Kaistia algarum: one gene and its partner. Each later gene encodes a partner of the first gene's protein in a complex. Links are inferred from orthologs where the notes say so. Each region holds a gene or a part of one and is shown on either strand. Other genes may lie near its edges. The genes, in order: xseA and OSH05_RS02620.

Region 1 (8,696 bases):
ATCCATCTCCATTGCGGCATCGGCGAGGGCGACCGGCTGTTCTATTTCACGACCTGCGGCTGGATGATGTGGAACTGGCTTGCCTCGGGCCTCGCCACCGGCGCGACGCTGCTGCTCTATGACGGCTCGCCCTTCCATCCGAGCGGCAACATCCTGTTCGACTATGCTGACGCCGAGCGCATGACGCTTTTCGGCACTTCGGCGAAGTTCATCGACAGCGTCGCCAAGGCGGGCCTGCGCCCCATCGAGACGCATGACCTCTCGTCGCTGGCCATGATGACGTCGACCGGCTCACCGCTCTCGCCGGAGAGCTTCGCCTTCGTCTATGAGGGCATCAGGCACGACATTCATCTGGCCTCAATCTCGGGCGGCACCGACATCGTCTCCTGCTTCGTGCTCGGCATTCCGGGCAAGCCGGCCTGGAAGGGCGAGATCCAGGGGCCGGGTCTCGGCCTCGCCGTCGATGTCTGGGACGATGACGGACGGCATATGGATGCCGGCAAGGGCGAACTCGTCTGCCGTAAGGCGTTTCCGTCCATGCCGGTCGGCTTCTGGAACGATCCGGACGGCGCGCGCTATCACGCCGCCTATTTCGAGCGCTTCGACAATGTCTGGTGTCATGGCGATTTCGCCGAATGGACGGAGCATGGCGGCCTGGTTATCCATGGCCGTTCCGATGCGACGCTCAATCCCGGCGGCGTCCGCATCGGCACCGCCGAGATCTACAACCAGGTCGAGCAGATTCCGGAAGTCCTGGAAGCCTTGGCAATCGGCCAGGACTGGGACCATGATGTCCGCGTCGTGCTGTTCGTGCGCCTGCGCGAAGGTATCGACCTCGACGACGCGCTGCAGGCGGTGATCCGCACCCGCATCCGCACCGGCTGCACACCGCGCCACGTGCCGGCCCGCATCGTCGCGGTTCCCGACATCCCGCGCACCAAGTCCGGCAAGATCGTCGAACTGGCCGTTCGCGAGGTGGTGCATGGCCGCCCGGTCAAGAACCAGGAAGCCCTCGCCAATCCGGAAGCGCTCGCCTTCTTCAGAGACGTTCCATCGCTGCGCGAATGAGCGAGGAGCGTATGGTTATCGATCTATGAATCGATAGTAAGGATTATCGCAATTGGATTAAATGAGGTCTTTATCAAGTTTAAATCCAATATTATTTGTTAAGGTCTCGTTTACTGGTTCAGCTCGCATATCGACCGCATTCGGGTTGGATGCGCGGGCTGGACCATGTGGTTTTTCGATTTCTTTCGCCGGGATCGCCGGGGCAATGTGGCGGTTGCCTTTGCGCTTGCCGCCATACCGCTTCTCGGCGCCACGGGCGCAGCGGTTGACTATGGGCGGGCGAGCGTCGCCAGGTCACGCATGGCCGATGCGCTCGACTCGGCCCTGATCGCGGTGGGCTCCAAATCGTCCATGTCCGACGATGCCGCCAAGGCGATGATAACGGACTGGGTCAATACCCAGCTCAAGGACCAGACGATCGGTAGCTGGAAGATCGCCAGCTTCTCGCAGGCGGGCGGCAAGATCGACGTCACCGTGTCCGGCACCGTCCCGACGACGGTCGCCAGCATCCTTGGCGTCTCAAGCCTGCCGATCGCGGTCGCCAGCCAGGCGGTGCGTAGCATCAACAAGCTCGAAGTGGCGCTGGTGCTGGATACGACGGCGTCGATGAACCAGCCGGCAACGAAGATGTCGAGCCTCAAGCAGGCGGCGACCGATCTGGTTACCAAGATCACCGCCGACCCCAAGGCCGACGTCAAGATCGCCGTGATCCCATACGGACAATACGTCAATATCGGTGTCGCCAACCGCACGCAGCCTTGGGTCAGTGTTCCCGACGACTACAATACGACCAAGGATGCCTATTGCGATCCCGATGTCACCAGCGCCACGGTCTGCGACAAGTCGACTACGACCAAGACGAGCTGCACCAAATATAGCGACGGCGTTCCCTATACCACGACCTGCTCGACGACGACCTGCACGGCTTCGCACACCGTCACCTATGATCCGCCAAAGAAGGGAACCTGCTATGCAGCCAAGACGACTCCGCACGTCTTCTCAGGCTGCGTTGGCTCGCCCAATTATCCGGACAACGTCACGGACGACAATTCATCCCGCGTCTATCCGGGCTATATCGATCTGACCTGCAACAGCCAGATGATCCCGCTGACTACCAATGTTGCGACGGTCAAGAGCACGATTTCCGGTCTGACGGCCAAGGACAACACCTATATCCCTTCGGGACTTGCTTGGGGCTTCAACGCCTTATCCTCCGCCGTCCCGCTCACCGAGGCGGCTGCCTATGACAGCTCCGGTCGCAACATCAATCCAAGCAAGGCGCTCGTTCTGATGACGGACGGTTTCAACACCGTTCTGCGCAACACGACCACCAACAAGACCAGCACCAGCTTCGGACGTCACGATAAGAGCCCCGGCACGAATTCCGACGGCTCGACCAAGATCGCGACGCAGACCAACACTTGGACGACCGAGCTCTGCAACAATATCAAGGCGAAGAACATCGAGGTCTTCACGGTTGCCTACGCGCTCGACAGTTCGATCTCGGGCGCGACCGAGGCGAAGACAATGCTGAAGAACTGTGCGTCCAACGACGGAAATTTCTACGACGCCGCCGATTCAGCGGCCCTTCTCGCCGCCTTCTCTCAGATTGCCGAGGACATGAACAAGCTCCGCCTGTCGAAATAGGCCTTCAACTCCGCCAGTCGCCGATCGCGGCTTGAACCAGCGCCAGGGCCGCTACCGCCGCCGTGTCGGCTCTGAGGATGCGCGGTCCGAGCGCGATCGGCGTGACGAAGGGCAGGCTCGCCAGCAGCGCCCGCTCCTCCGCCGAGAAGCCGCCTTCGGGTCCGATCAGAACGGCGATCGGGGCGGGTGGCAGGGCCCGGAGCCGCGCCGCTGGATCGGCGCCGGTCTCGTCCTCGTCGCAGAACAGGATCCGCCGCTCGCCGGATTCGGCAGTCCAGCGCGCCAGCACATCGCCGAGCGCCACCGGCTCGTCGATCGCGGGAATCGTCAGGATGCCGCATTGCTCGGCCGCCTCGATGGCGTTGGCGCGCAGCCTTTCGCCATTCAGCCGATGCACCTGGGTATGCCGCGTGATCACCGGCCGCAGCCTTCCGGCGCCCATCTCGACCGCCTTCTGCACCATGTAGTCGAGCCGCGCCTGCTTCAGCGGCGCGAAGAGATAGTGCAGGTCCGGCGGCCGCGTCTGTTCGCGCGTCTGGTCCTCGATGCGGAGCGCGGCACGCTTGCGATCGCCCTCCAGCGCGGCGCGCCATTCGCCGTCGCGCCCGTTGAAGACGAGGACCCCGGCGCCGGGGCTCAGGCGCAGGACATTGACCAGATAATTCGCCTGGTCGCGATCGAGCGGCACGGTCTCACTGGCACCGAGGTCGGCGTCGAGGAACAGCCTTTGTGAGGTGAAATCGTAGCGGGACATAAGCGAGCGATACGCAAGCCGCGTCCGGGCCGCAAGTCCCATTGCTGGCAACGCCTGGCTTGACCGGCGCGGAGACGGCGGGCATTCAGGAGTGGAGGACCCCATGCCCGAATCCCCGTCCAACGCCACCGAATATTCCGTCTCCGAAATCTCGCTGGCGCTGAAGCGCACCGTCGAGGAGGCCTATGGCTATGTCCGCGTGCGCGGCGAGATTTCCGGCTATCGCGGGCCGCATTCCTCCGGCCATGCCTATTTCGCGCTCAAAGACGACCGCGCCAAGATCGAGGCGGTGATCTGGAAGGGCAATTTCGGCCGCATCCGCTTCCGTCCCGAAGAGGGCATGGAGGTGATCGCGACCGGCAAGCTCACCACCTTCCCGGGCTCGTCGAAATACCAGATCGTCATCGAACAGTTGGAACCGGCCGGCGTCGGCGCGCTGATGGCGCTGCTGGAAGAGCGCCGCCGAAGGCTCGCCGCCGAGGGTCTGTTCGAGAGCGCCCGCAAGCGCCCCATCCCCTATCTGCCGCGCGTGATCGGCGTGGTCACCTCGCCGACCGGCGCTGTCATCCGCGATATCCTGCACCGCCTTGCCGATCGCTTCCCGGTCAAGGTTCTGGTCTGGCCGGTGCGCGTCCAGGGCGAGACCTCGGCCGCTGAGGTCGCGGCGGTGATCGCCGGCTTCAATGCGATCGCGCCCGGTGGGCCGATCCCACGGCCGGACGTGCTGATCGTCGCGCGCGGCGGCGGCAGCCTTGAAGATCTCTGGGGCTTCAACGAGGAAATCGTCGTTCGCGCCGCGGCCGCCTCCGATATCCCGCTGATCTCGGCCGTCGGCCACGAGACCGATACGACCTTGATCGATTTCGCCGCCGATCTGCGTGCACCGACGCCGACCGGCGCGGCCGAGATGGCGGTGCCGGTGCGCTCGGAACTGGTCGGCACGGTCGCCGATCTCGCGCGCCGCCTCGACGGCGCCATGCTGCGCCATGTCGAGGGTCGCAGGCGCGATCTGCGCGCCGCCGTCCGCGCGCTGCCGAGGCTCGACGATCTGCTCGCCGTGCCGCGCCGCTCGTTCGACGAGGTGTCGGCGCGCCTCGGGCGCAGCCTTTCCGCCAATACGCTCGCCCATCGCGCCCGGCTGGAGCGCTCGGCGGGACGACTGAATCCCGCTTCACTCGGCCGTCTCGTTGCCCGCGCGGAGGAGCGGCTGGACGCGCTTTCGGCGCGGCAGGGCAGGGCGCTGGTTGTCCATGCCGAACGCAAGCGCGCGGCCTTTGCCCGTCTGGCTGGCCGGCTGCGGATCGAGCCGCTCGGCGAGCGCGTGGCGCGAGGCCGCGAGCGCCTCCGCCAGGCCGACGAGCGCGGCGGGCGTGCCTTCGCGCGGATCGTCGAGAGAAGCCGAGACCGCTTCGATCGCGCCTCGCGCCTCGTGGATACGCTCTCTTATAAAAGCGTGCTTGCGCGTGGCTATGCGCTGGTGACCGATGCCGCCGGAGCCCCGGTTCGCCTTGCCGCCACGGTTGCGCCCGGTGACGCGCTGACGATCGAGTTGCAGGACGGCAAGCTGAGCGCCGTGGCCGTCGGCTCGCCCGTGCCGCCGAAGCCAAAGAGCCGGACGAAACCGAAGGCGGCGTCGCAGGAGAGCCTGTTCTAGGCCTTCGATCCGCGCTTCGCCCCCAGCCCGCTCAGCGTCGCGGATGGGGATATCGCCTCCGGATCGGTATGGAGATGCAGGAGCGCCGGCTTGCCGCTGGCCAGCGCCCGTTCGAGGGCTGGCGCGAACTCCTCCGTGGTTCGCACCGTCTCGCCATGTCCGCCATAGGCCTTTGCCAGCGCGGCGAAATCAGGATTGACGAGGGCGGTGGCTTCGACCCGGCCGGGATAGCTCCGCTCCTGATGGGCCCGGATGGTGCCGTACATCTGGTTGTCGGCGACGATCACGACGATCGCGGCGCCTTCCTGCACGGCGGTGGCGAGTTCCTGGCCGGTCATCTGGAAGCAGCCGTCGCCGGCCAGCGCGATCACAGTTCGCTCCGGATGACGCAGCTTCGCCGCGATGGCCGCGGGCACGCCATAGCCCATCGAGCCCGAGGTCGGCGCCAGCTGCGTGCCGGGCCGGCGGAAGCGGTAATAGCGATGCAGCCAGCCGGCATAATTGCCGGCGCCATTGGTGAGGATCGCGTCGGCCGGAAGGCTTGCGCGCAGATGGGCCATCACCGCGCCCAGCTCGACGCCGCCGACCGAGCGCGGCGCCGGTTCCGACCAGGCACGATATTCGGCATTGGCCGCGCGGGTCGCCTCGCTCCAGCCGATGGTAACGGGCGGATGCACGACTTCCAGCTGCGAGGCGAAGCCGTTCGGGCTCGCATGGATGGCCAGCGTCGGACGATAGATCCGGCCGAGTTCCTCGGCACTAGCATGGACATGAACCAGCGCCTGACGCGGCTCGGGCACGTCGATCAGCGAATAGGATGAGGACGGCACCTCTCCGAACCGGCCGCCGAGGAGCAGCAGCAGGTCGGCCTCGCGGATCCGCCGCGCGAGCGCCGGATTGATGCCGATGCCAACATCGCCCGCATAGTTGGGGTGTTCATGGTCAAACAGTCCCTGCCGGCGGAAGGAGACGCCGACGGGCAGGTCGAAGCGCTCGGCGAAGCGCTGCAGCGAGGCGATGGCCTTGTCGCTCCAGCGCGAGCCGCCGGCGATGACGAACGGCCTTTCCGCGGCCCAGAGCAGCTTCTGCAATTGCGCGGTCTGCGTCAGGCCCGGATAGGTCTCGGTCGGCTCGAAGGGGGCCGGCAACGTCACCTCGACCGGATCGCGCAGCATGTCCTCCGGCAAGGCGAGCACCACGGGGCCGGGGCGGCCGGACATGGCGACATGGAAGGCCCGCGACAGCATTTCCGGAATGCGCGCCGCCTCGTCGATCTCGGCAACCCATTTCACCACGCCGGAGAAGACGCGGCGATAGTCGAGTTCCTGGAACGCCTCGCGGTCGCGATGGCCGCGCGCGATCTGGCCGACCAACAGGATCATGGGCGTCGAATCCTGCATCGCGACATGAAGGCCGCTCGCTGCGTTCGTCGCGCCGGGGCCGCGGGTCACGATCGCGACGCCGGGCCGGCCGGTGAGCTTGCCCCAGGCCTCCGCCATCATCGCCGCGCCGCCCTCATGCCGCGCATTGGTGACCCCGATCGGCGATTCGTACAGCGCGTCGAGGACAGCGAGGAAGCTCTCGCCGGGCACGGTGAACAGCCGCTCGACGCCGTTCGCCGCCAGCATGTCGACGATGAGCTGGCCACCGGTACGGAGCAGTTTCGCAGATGTCATGGGTTGGCCTCGGAGAGCGGGTCGGTCCCCATGTTCATAGGCGCAGCTACCAGCCATCATCAAGTCGCGCCGCTTTGATGCCGCTTTCCCGGCGTGGAATCCGCGCCTAGATTCAGGAACGTTCGATTCGGGAGACTTCCGGTGATCCTCAAACCGACCGCCGGCCTTGCCGCGATCCGGACGCTGGTGCTTTTCGCCTCTGTTTATGCCCTCCTGCTCGGCACGCCGGCTAGAGCCGAGGACGAGGAGGATGCGCCCGCCTATCCAACGACCGAATTTGCCGACGGTGCAACGGACGCCTCGGTGACGGATTCGGGCATAACCGCCCGCGTCTTCGAGGAACGGCGCCCCAAGGTCGATCCCAATCTCGACGTTCCCGTGCTGCAGGTCAGCGTCGGCGGGCAGCAGGTGCTCGAATATGTCGGGGTCGCCTCCGGCATGGACGTGCCGGCGGCGAGCGCGTCGATCGTCGAGATCGACCCGGCCAATGATGCCAAGGAAGTCTATTTCTCGAGCTATACGGGCGGCGCCCATTGTTGCTCGCAGATCGTCATCGCCGACAAGACCGCGAAGGGCTGGGTCACGGTCGAGGTCGGCTCGTTCGATGGCGATGGCTTCTATCTCCAGGACCTCGACAATGACGGCGTCGCGGAGATCGTCACCGTCGACAATGCCTTCCTCTATGCGTTCGATTGCTACGCCTGCAGCGCCGCGCCACTCGTGATCCAGACGGTGCGGGACGGCAAACTGGTCGACCTCACTACGGAGCCGCGCTTTGCGAAGAACCATCGCGACTGGCTGAAGCAATTGGAAGATGACGCCGATCCGGCGACGCGCTGGACCTCGCCGGGCTTCCTCGCCGGCTGGGTTGCCCAAAGCGCGCGGGCGGGAAGTGGCAAGGCCGCCTTCGCGGCGCTTCAGCAACACTGGAATCTCGCCAAGGACGAGGGCGAGGAGACCTGCCTGACCGGCGGCGATATTGATGCTTGCCCACCGAGCGACAGGAAGGTGCTCAACTTCCCCGACCGGCTGAAACTGTTTCTGGATCGGCACGGTTATAGTCTCTGACGGAGGGTCGATGGGCGTCGTTTCGCGGGCAGGGCGACGGAACACGGCGTCCTCGACGTTTAAGCGATGCGGGCTGTTCCGGCGAAACATGCCGGCTAGAGGAGAGAAACGACAATGATATCCAGACGAAATCTTCTGCGCGGCCTGTTCGCGGCCGGCGTCGTCGCTCCGCTTGCTACCCTGCCGGTCGCCGATGCCGAAGCCCAGACGATGTGGATGGCACCGCCGCCCGTGCGCCGCGAACGGGTACCCCCGCCCCGGCGTGGTCAGGTATGGGTCCCCGGGCACTGGGGCTGGCGCCGCGGCGCCTATGTCTGGATCCCGGGCCGTTGGGTCGCCGCCCGTCCAGGCTGGCGCTATGTGCAGCCTCGCTGGGTCCGCCGCGGCGGACGCTGGGTGTTCGTGCCGGGCGGCTGGGTGCGCTGGTAGGATTGCGGGAGGCGCCGCGGGAGCGGCGCCTCGCTTTCTTCAGCGATAGCTGGCGGCGAGATGATGGATCGTGATGTCACCGGCCGCCGGCATCGCCGTTCCTGCTTCGGCGCGGAACGTCACGACGCGATCCTCGCCGGGCAGCAGCAGAAAGCTCGTATCGTCGAAATGACCGGGCCATCCCTCCGCCTCGGCGCGGACATGGAAGGCGGGTGCGTCGGTCGAGAGCACGAATCTCCCGCCGCCATCCGACCCGATCGAGATCTGGGCCTCGGGCAGTTCGAAGCGCTTCGGCACATCCGGGAAGACGGTAATCTGCAAGGCGGGATCGAACTCGCCGTCGATGCGCCCATCCACGACATAGAACCGGTCATTCGCCGGCCCGGCGGCGACCGAGAGC
Region 2 (8,415 bases), 910 kb from region 1 along the record:
TTCGGGGAGTAGAGCGGCTAAGTCGCTCGCGGCGCGGCGGCGCGTTTCAATCGGTCGGCGATCGCCTCCCCTAGCCCGGTAGCAGGGATCGGCATGACCGCGATCGTCTCGGCCTTGCCGTCCAGTTCGCGCAAGGCTGAGAAGAGGCGCGCGGCTGCCTCGACCAGGTCGCCGCGCGGACTGAGATTGATGATCACTGCCGCCTTGTCCGAACCCGGCGGCAAGTCCTGCCCGAAGGCCAGCAGCCCCTCGCCAGGCCGCACATCGCCGGCGTCGAGGCGGACTGCAGCGCCGGGTGCGTAATGCGACAGCAATTGTCCAGGCGACGTCGGGGCTTGCCCCTCGCCAAGCGCGGCGACGTGCACGGCCCTCCCTGTCAGCGCCTCGATCGCCTCGCGCGGCACGCCGCCGGCCCGAAGCAGATAGATCTCATCGCCCTCGACCTTCAGGATCGTCGACTCGACACCCACGGCACTCGGGCCGGCATCGAGCACGACCGAGACGGCGTCGCCGAGATCGGCGGCGACATGCGCCGCGGTGGTAGCGCTGACATGGCCGGAGCGGTTGGCGCTTGGAGCTGCGAGCGGACCGCCAAAGGCAGCAAGAAGGGAATGCGCGACCGGATGGGCCGGAATGCGGATCGCCAGCGTGTCGAGGCCGGCCGTCACGAGATCGGAAACCGCGGCGCCCTCGCGCCTGGGCAGGACGAGCGTCAGCGGCCCAGGCCAGAACGCTTCGGCGATCTGGCGCGACAGTACGTCGAAATGGACCAGCGCCTCGGCCCCCGCGAAGTCGGCGACATGAGCGATCAGCGGATTGAATCGCGGCCGCCCCTTCGCGGCATAGATGCGCGCCACCGCCTCGCCGTTCGCAGCATCGGCTGCCAGCCCATAGACGGTCTCGGTTGGCATAGCGACGAGTTCGCCGCGCGCCAGCGCCGCCACGGCCGCGTCGATCGCCTCGGGTTCGTCCATTGCTCTCAGGATCGTGATAGCCACGCGTTTTCCATCCAACTCTTGGCGGAAACCCGTCAAAGCGCCGTCAGGGGCCGCGCGTCAAGCGTGTTCCAGCCTCTATTGCTTTTTTGCGACTTGAATTGATTGACGTATTGCCGCAGCGTGCCGCCCCTTGGGAGCCTTGGCCGGGGGGCACGGGGCGGAAGGCGACCGAACGCGGACGGAATCATGGTGGTGGGACGGAAGATCGCATGAGCGCAGCGATCGAAGTCGATACGCGCGCCGGGGTTACGGTCATTCGTTTCGACCGGCCGGAGGCAGAGAACGCTCTGACGGTGGCTATGCTGGCAGCCGCCGCCGATGCGCTGGTGCTCGGTGAGCGGGATGGCCGGATCCGGGCCTTTGTGCTCGCCGGATCGCCCGGCTGCTTCTCGGTTGGCTCGGACTTGCGCGAGCTGCTCGGCTTTGCCGATTCCGGCCGCATGGACGACGGCGTCGCGCGGTTTCTCAAGACGCTTGCCACCGTCGAGAAGCCGATCGTCGCCGCCGTCGACGGCCTCGCCATCGGCCTCGGCGCGACCGTCCTTCTCCACTGCGATTATGTCGTCGCCAGCGAATGGTCCGCCTTCGAGGCGACGTTCGTCGAGCTTGGCCTTATCCCCGATGCGGCATCGACGCTTCTGGCGCCACGCGCGATGGGCCAGCAGCGCGCCTTCGAATTCCTCGTGCTCGGTGAGCGCTTCGACGCGCAGCGCGCGCAGGAATCCGGCCTCGTCAATCGCATCGTCGCGGCGGAGCTGGTGGAGCCGACGGCCCTGGAGATCGCCGGCCGTCTCGCCTCGCGGCCGAAGGAGGCCGTCGGCGCGGCGCGGCGGCTAATCCGAGGCGACCGGCGCGAGATTCTTGCCCGGATCGACCAGGAGGCGAGCGCCAATGGCGAACGCCTTCGATCACCGATCGCCCGCGACACGATCGTCGCCTATATGCGGAAAGCTCGCTGAGCCGCGCGCCGCCTGCTACAACCGCTCGGGCCGCAGACCGGCGCTTCGGGAGAGACGATGGCGACGCTTCTCATTCATCACCCCGTCTTCGCGAGACACCTCGTTCCCTTCGGACATCCGGAACGGCCGGAACGCATTCTCGCCGTGGAGGCGATCCTGGCGGAACCGCGTTTCGATGGGCTCGTACGCCGCGAGGCGCGAATGTGCGATGTCGACACGGTGCTCCTCTGCCATCCGCTCTCCCATCTGGAGGCGATGCGCCATGCGAGCCCATCCGAGGGACTCGCGCGCATCGATGCCGATACGGTGCTTTCGCCGAAGACGCTGGAGGCGGCGCTGATTGCCGTCGGCGGCGCCTGCGACGCGGTCGACGCGGTGCTTTCCGGCGAGGTTCGCAATGCCTTCTGCGCCATGCGACCGCCCGGACATCATGCCGAGCCGGAGCGCGCCATGGGCTTCTGTTTCTTCAACCAGGCGGCGATCGCCGCGCGCCACGCCCAGCACCGGCACGGACTGAAGCGCGTCGCGATCGTCGATTTCGATGTCCACCATGGCAATGGGACGCAGGCGATCTTCTGGGACGATCCTTCGGTCCTCTACGCCTCGACACACCAGATGCCGCTCTATCCCGGCACCGGCGCCACGTCCGAGACCGGCGCCGGCAACATTTTCAACGCGCCGCTGCCGCCTGGTGCCGATGGCGAGGCCTTCCGCGCTGCCTTTGAGGCGATCATCCTGCCGGCACTCGACGATTTCGCGCCCGACCTCCTGATCGTCTCCGCCGGCTTCGACGCCCATGAGCGCGATCCACTCGGCGGGCTCGAACTCGTCGAAGAGGACTACGCCTGGGTGACGAAGGCGCTGGTCGACCGGGCCGAGGCCCATTTCGGCGGCCGCGTCGTCAGCGTTCTGGAAGGCGGCTATGACCTCAAGGCGCTGTCGCAATCGGTCGCCGTCCATGTCGAGGCGCTGATGGCGGCTGGCTCGGGTTGATCACCCCGCGAGATGCTTCTCGATTTCGTTCGTTGGCAGATGGGCGAGGTCCTTGCCGATCTCGGCCGTGATTGCGGCCTTCACCGCCGGGCTGAAATGCGGTCGGAGGATACCGAGCGCCTTGGGCGGGGCGATGACGATTATGGCCTGGGTCTTCTCCGCCTCGACGAGCCGGCCCAGTTCCTTCGCCACGTCACCGAGGAACGACGCCTCGCCGGCCTCGTGATAATCCGGCTGCTCGACGGCACTGCGGGCGGTGCCATGCGATTGATAGACCCGGCCGGGCCGATCCGTTCCGAGATCATGCGTCGCCGGCTCGAATTCGGCGAAATGCTCGATAGCCGTGAGATTGATCAGCTCGGCATCGCCATCATTGCGAAACAGCAGCGCCTTGCCACCATCGCAAACGAGGACATAAGCGTGCCTCGGCACCTTGACCTGTTCCATCCCGGCATCCTTCCTTCTGCAATGCCTGCCGCCGCTACCCGGGACAAGCCATGACGAAACAACGTTGCTCAAGGGCAATCGTTCGCCTTGATCTCCATCAAGCCCGTTGGCGCGCCGGCTCGCTCTAGCTTGCGCCCGCCCGCGAGATCGCCGAAAAGAGGCCCAACGAACCGGAGAACGAACCATGTCCGACGCCGCCGCGACTTCCGGCCTTTCCTTCGAAAAGGCGCTCGCCGAACTGGAGACGATCGTCGGCCATCTGGAACGCGGCGACGTGCCGCTCGAGGAATCGATCAAGATCTACGAACGCGGCGAGGTGCTGAAGAAGCACTGCGAGGCGCTGTTGAAGCAGGCCGAGGCCAAGGTCGAGAAAATCCGCACCGGCGCCGGCGGCGAGGCGATCGGCACGGAACCGCTCGACGTCGAGTGACGAAACGCTGAACAGGCCGTCGCCATTCGTCGGCCTTCCGACGGGTCCGCCATCGGCCTATTCTCTCCTGACACAAGGAGAGACACTATGACCTCCATCGATCCCGACCCCGTCTTCGGCGATGCCGCATCGAGCGATGCGATCGAACTCGTCGTCGTTCCGCGCACGGTCGATATCGGCGGCTTCACCGTTCGCCGTGCCTTGCCGACCGTAAAGCGTCGGATGGTCGGCCCGTTCATCTTCCTCGACCAGATGGGGCCCGGGGAACTCGCGCTCGGCGAGGGCCTCGACGTACGCCCTCACCCGCATATCGGGCTCGCGACCGTCACCTATCTCTTCGACGGCGAGATCGTTCACCGGGATTCGACCGGGGTCGAGGCGACGATCCGGCCGGGCGACGTCAACTGGATGACAGCTGGACGCGGCATTGCCCATTCCGAACGGTCCAGCCCGGAATTCCGCCATCGCGCCAACAAACGGACCGTCGCCGGGCTCCAGACTTGGGTCGCACTGCCCAAGGATCATGAGGAAACGCCGCCGCAGTTCCATCATCATGACAGCGCCGCGCTGCCGGAGATCGAGGACGGCGGCGCCAAGGTTCGCCTCATCCTCGGCTCAGCCTTCGGCGCCACCTCGCCGGTCGAGACCTTCACCGACACGATCTACGCCGAATTGCTGCTCCAGCCCGGCGCGTCGGTGCCGATCGACGCCGCCCATATCGAGCGGGCGCTCTATCTCTATGAAGGGACGATCGAGATCGGCGGCGACGTCTTCGAGGGTTCGCAGTTGCTGGTGCTGCGGCCGGGCGATCCGATCACCGTCATGGCCCGAACGCCGGTCCGCGCCCTTCTCGTCGGCGGCGCCCCGATGGACGGCCCGCGCCACATCTGGTGGAACTTCGTCTCCTCCTCCAAGGAGCGCATCGACCAGGCCAAGGCCGACTGGAAGGCGGGCCGTTTCGACAAGGTGTTCGGCGACGAAAAGGAGTTCATCCCGCTGCCGGATTGAGACATTGCATCGAAGCGAGCAGGCCAGCCTGAAATTGATGCTTCTCAGGCATGGATGCGTGCGCTCAAGATGGGCGCTCGCGGTGCCCCCCCTCTCGGGCGCCGCCTCTCTCGAAGGGGACGCCCATGCTCACCACGCGCCAACCCGTCCTTCGCCGCTTCTGGTATGCGACGCACCGCATCGATGATCTCGCAAGCGGGCCGAAGCCGTTCACGCTGCTCGGCGAGAAGATCGTGCTCTTCCTCGATTCGAGCGGCGAGCCGGCGGCGCTGATGGATCGCTGCTGCCATCGGACGGCGCGGCTTTCCAAGGGCTGGTGCAAGGGCGATTTGATCGTGTGCGGCTATCATGGCTGGGCCTATGACCGTACCGGCGCGCTGATCGAGGTGCCGCAATTCTCGCCCGAGCAGATCGTGCCGCGCATCGGCGTGCAAGCGTTTCACTGCGTTGCCCGCTATGGCTATGCTTGGGTTTGCCTCGGCGAGCCGCTTGGCGACATTCCGGAAATGCCCGAGGACGCCAATCCGGGCTATCGCCGCATCCAGCAATTCCATGAGGTCTGGAAGACGGCGCCGCTGCGCCTCATGGAGAACTCGTTCGACAACGCGCACTTCTCCTTCGTGCATAAATCGACCTTCGGCCAGATCAGCCAGCCCGTGCCGGAGAAATACGAGATCAGCGAGACAGACTACGGCTTCGAGGCCGAGACCATCGTCGAGATCAACAATCCGCCGCCGGCCTACCGCATCACCGGCACCGACGCGCCGACGACGAAGCGCCACATGCGCAACAAATGGTTCATGCCGTTCTGCCGCCGGCTCGACATCGAATATCCCTCGGGGCTGCGCCACATCATCTTCAACTGCGCGACGCCCGTCGACGACGGCACGCTGCACCTGGCGCAGATCCTCTATCGCAACGACAGCGAAGCGGATTGCCCGACCGACGCGCTGATCGCCTGGGATGCCGCGATCCTGGAGGAAGACCGCGACATTCTCGAAGCGACGGATTTCGACGCCACGGTCGACATGAAGCGCAAGGTCGAGGCGCACATGCCCTCCGACCGCCCCGGCATGATCATGCGCCGCCGCCTGCTGCAATTGCTGCGCGACCACGATGAGGAGGAAATCTCCGAGGCGCGGCCGGCGGTGGCGATGCCGGACATGCCGGCCTTCCAGCAGGCGAGCGGCGAGATCGGGCCGTAAGGCCGGCGCCCTAGGTCGATCCGCCGGGCCGCTCATGGCGCGCCCGGGTCAGGCTGACAAGGGCGGCGACGGCGGCGCATAGGCCGGCCAGGACCAGCGCCAGAGTCGGCGCCGTGGCGACGGGGACCGTCTGGAACAGGATGGACATCGAAATCGCCCCGAGCGTCTGCCCGAGAAGGCGCGCCGTGCCCTGCATGGCGCCTGCGGCGCCGCTTCGACCCTTGGGCGCGGAAAGAAGCAGGATGCGGTTGTTCGGAGTCTGGAACAGCCCGAAACCGGCGCCTGCCAGGATCGTTCCGGCCAGGAAGGCGATGGCCCGAGGGTCCGGCGGCGACAACCCCGCTATGAGCAGGCCGATCGCGAGCAGACCACCGCCGACCGCGCAGAGCCACGCCGTCCGGATTCGGTCGGCGAGCCGCCCTGAGATCGGGGCAAGGATGATCGTCGCGATCGGCCAGGGCATCATGTACAGCCCCGCGAGGGCCGGGCTCATCTGCAGGGTGTGTTGCAGATAGAAGGGCAGCGCGACATAGCTGAGCATCTGCCCGGTGAAGCAACTGACCGACGCGATCACGGCGATGCGAAAGGCAGGCTCCGCCAACAGGTCGGTGGGCACGATCGGGGCAGCGCTGCCGCGTTCAAGATAGAGCAGCGCGGCAAGGGACAGAGCTGCGCCGGCGATCAGGGCCATGCCGCTGGCCGGCGCCGTGGCGACCCGATCAGCGCCGGCAAAGAACAGCAGGAACATGACCGTGTTGGCCAGGAGGGCTGCCCGGTTCAACGGTCGCTGGACGCCCTGCCGGAAACCGAGCAGCCGGCCACTGAGCAAGACGACGATCCCGATCGGGATGTTGACGGCAAAGAGCCAGGGCCAATGGGCGATGGAGAGGATCGCGCCGGCGATCGCGGGACCGGCCGCCGCGGAAATGGCAATCGTCATCGCGTTGAAGCCGATGATGGTCCCGAGCAGGCGCTGCGGCACGGCAAAGCGCAGATTCATCGCCGCGAGAGCCATGATCGCGCCGGCTCCCATTCCCTGCACGAACCGGGCGGCGACGAGCACGGGCAAGCTTCCGGCAAAGGCGCAGGCTGCGGAGGCCGCGGTGAAGATCGCGACGCCGATGAGAAAGACCCGCCGAGGACCATGGATCTCGCCAAGGGCGCCGCAGGGGAGCAGCGCGACCAGCACGGCGATCTGGTAGCTCGACACCACCCATACCGTGTCGCTGGCATGCGCGCCCAGCGATACGGCAATGGATGGCAGCGCGACATTGGCGATGGCGCCGTCGAGCACGACGAGCACCAACGTCAAGAGCAGGACAGCGACAGCCCAATATCGCCGGGGAACGGATAGACCGTCCTCGGCATGCGGGACTGGATGCAGAGTGGAAATGGCTGACAATTGGGTGGACCCGTTTGGTTGAGCCCCTTGGATAGGACGGTTCAGGGATGTGCACCAGACGCAACGAGCGGAACATACCCTTGCGTCTGACGCCTTGCCTCGCTAGGTGGGGGCATGCGGGATCTCGATCTGAACCTCCTGGTGGCGTTGGATGCCCTGCTGCGGGAACGGAGCGTTTCGGCCGCCGCGCGCGGGCTTGGGCTCAGCACATCGGCGATGAGCCGAACGCTGTCCCGATTGCGGACGGCACTGGAGGATCCCGTTCTTGTTCCGGCGGGCCGTTCCATGGTGCCGACCCCGCGCGCGGAAGCGATCGCCGACGAGGTGCGCGCGCTCACCCGCGCCGTCCATGCCGTGTTGAGCCCTGCCGCCGATATCGACATCGGTCAGTTGCGGCGCGACTTCACCATCCGCGCCAACGAGGCCTTCGTGCTGATTCATGCGGCGGACTTGAGTGCCGCCGTCGCCGCCGTCGCGCCCGGGGTGCGGCTGCGCTTCGCACCCAAGCCGGACAAGGCGATCCAGCCGCTGCGCGATGCCACGATCGATCTCGACATCGGCGTCCTGGCCGGTGATGGCGCCGAATTGCGCGGACAAACGCTTTTCGTGGACGACTTCGTCGGCGTGGCGCGGAAGGGGCATCCTGCCTTGCGCGAGGGCCCGATGTCGGCGGAACGATATGCTGCATGTCGCCATGTCATGTCGTCGCGCCGCGGCCATTTCGAAGGTCCGGTCGACGCGGGGCTCGCGGATCTCGGTCTTTCGCGGACGGTCAGCCTCGTCGTGGCGAGCTATCCGGCCGTCCTTGCCGTCGCGGCGACGTCCGATCTTCTCGGCATCGCCCCGCGATCCTATTGCAAGGTGGACATGGCGAGCCGGACGGTGATGTTCGAACTGCCGGTGCCGACGCCGCCCTTCACCATCGTTCAAACCTGGCATCCGCGCATGGATGCCGATCCCGGCCATCGCTGGC

The links.
Region 2: the proteins of xseA (region 1) and OSH05_RS02620 are in contact, whole or in part, in a cryo-EM structure (PDB 8TXR), measured with the Escherichia coli proteins. The link is inferred for Kaistia algarum from one-to-one orthologs.

What each region holds. Positions count from the first base shown.
Region 1 is NZ_JAPKNJ010000001.1:1,412,148-1,420,843, reverse strand. The notes cover bases 2,894-5,847. They hold xseA (exodeoxyribonuclease VII large subunit), read left to right. Parts: upstream 2,894-3,572; coding sequence 3,573-5,123; downstream 5,124-5,847. Other genes in these bases: OSH05_RS06830 (thiamine pyrophosphate-binding protein), read right to left, coding at 5,120-5,847; OSH05_RS06840 (16S rRNA (uracil(1498)-N(3))-methyltransferase), read right to left, coding at 2,894-3,469. Outside these bases: OSH05_RS06850 (acetoacetate--CoA ligase), read left to right, coding at 1-1,068; OSH05_RS06845 (pilus assembly protein TadG-related protein), read left to right, coding at 1,276-2,715; more of OSH05_RS06840, read right to left, coding at 2,720-2,893; more of OSH05_RS06830, read right to left, coding at 5,848-6,799; OSH05_RS06825 (hypothetical protein), read left to right, coding at 6,941-7,867; OSH05_RS06820 (YXWGXW repeat-containing protein), read left to right, coding at 7,982-8,296; OSH05_RS06815 (beta-mannosidase), read right to left, coding at 8,336-8,696. UniProt on the Escherichia coli protein: Bidirectionally degrades single-stranded DNA into large acid-insoluble oligonucleotides, which are then degraded further into small acid-soluble oligonucleotides.
Region 2 is NZ_JAPKNJ010000001.1:502,425-510,839, forward strand. The notes cover bases 2,532-5,204. They hold OSH05_RS02620 (exodeoxyribonuclease VII small subunit), read left to right. Parts: upstream 2,532-3,581; coding sequence 3,582-3,827; downstream 3,828-5,204. Other genes in these bases: OSH05_RS02610 (histone deacetylase family protein), read left to right, coding at 2,532-2,950; OSH05_RS02615 (baeRF12 domain-containing protein), read right to left, coding at 2,951-3,397; OSH05_RS02625 (pirin family protein), read left to right, coding at 3,915-4,835; OSH05_RS02630 (aromatic ring-hydroxylating dioxygenase subunit alpha), read left to right, coding at 4,961-5,204. Outside these bases: OSH05_RS02595 (DnaJ C-terminal domain-containing protein), read left to right, coding at 1-12; OSH05_RS02600 (L-threonylcarbamoyladenylate synthase), read right to left, coding at 18-974; OSH05_RS02605 (enoyl-CoA hydratase-related protein), read left to right, coding at 1,208-1,957; more of OSH05_RS02610, read left to right, coding at 2,015-2,531; more of OSH05_RS02630, read left to right, coding at 5,205-6,040; OSH05_RS02635 (MFS transporter), read right to left, coding at 6,051-7,358; OSH05_RS02640 (LysR family transcriptional regulator), read left to right, coding at 7,557-8,415. UniProt on the Escherichia coli protein: Bidirectionally degrades single-stranded DNA into large acid-insoluble oligonucleotides, which are then degraded further into small acid-soluble oligonucleotides.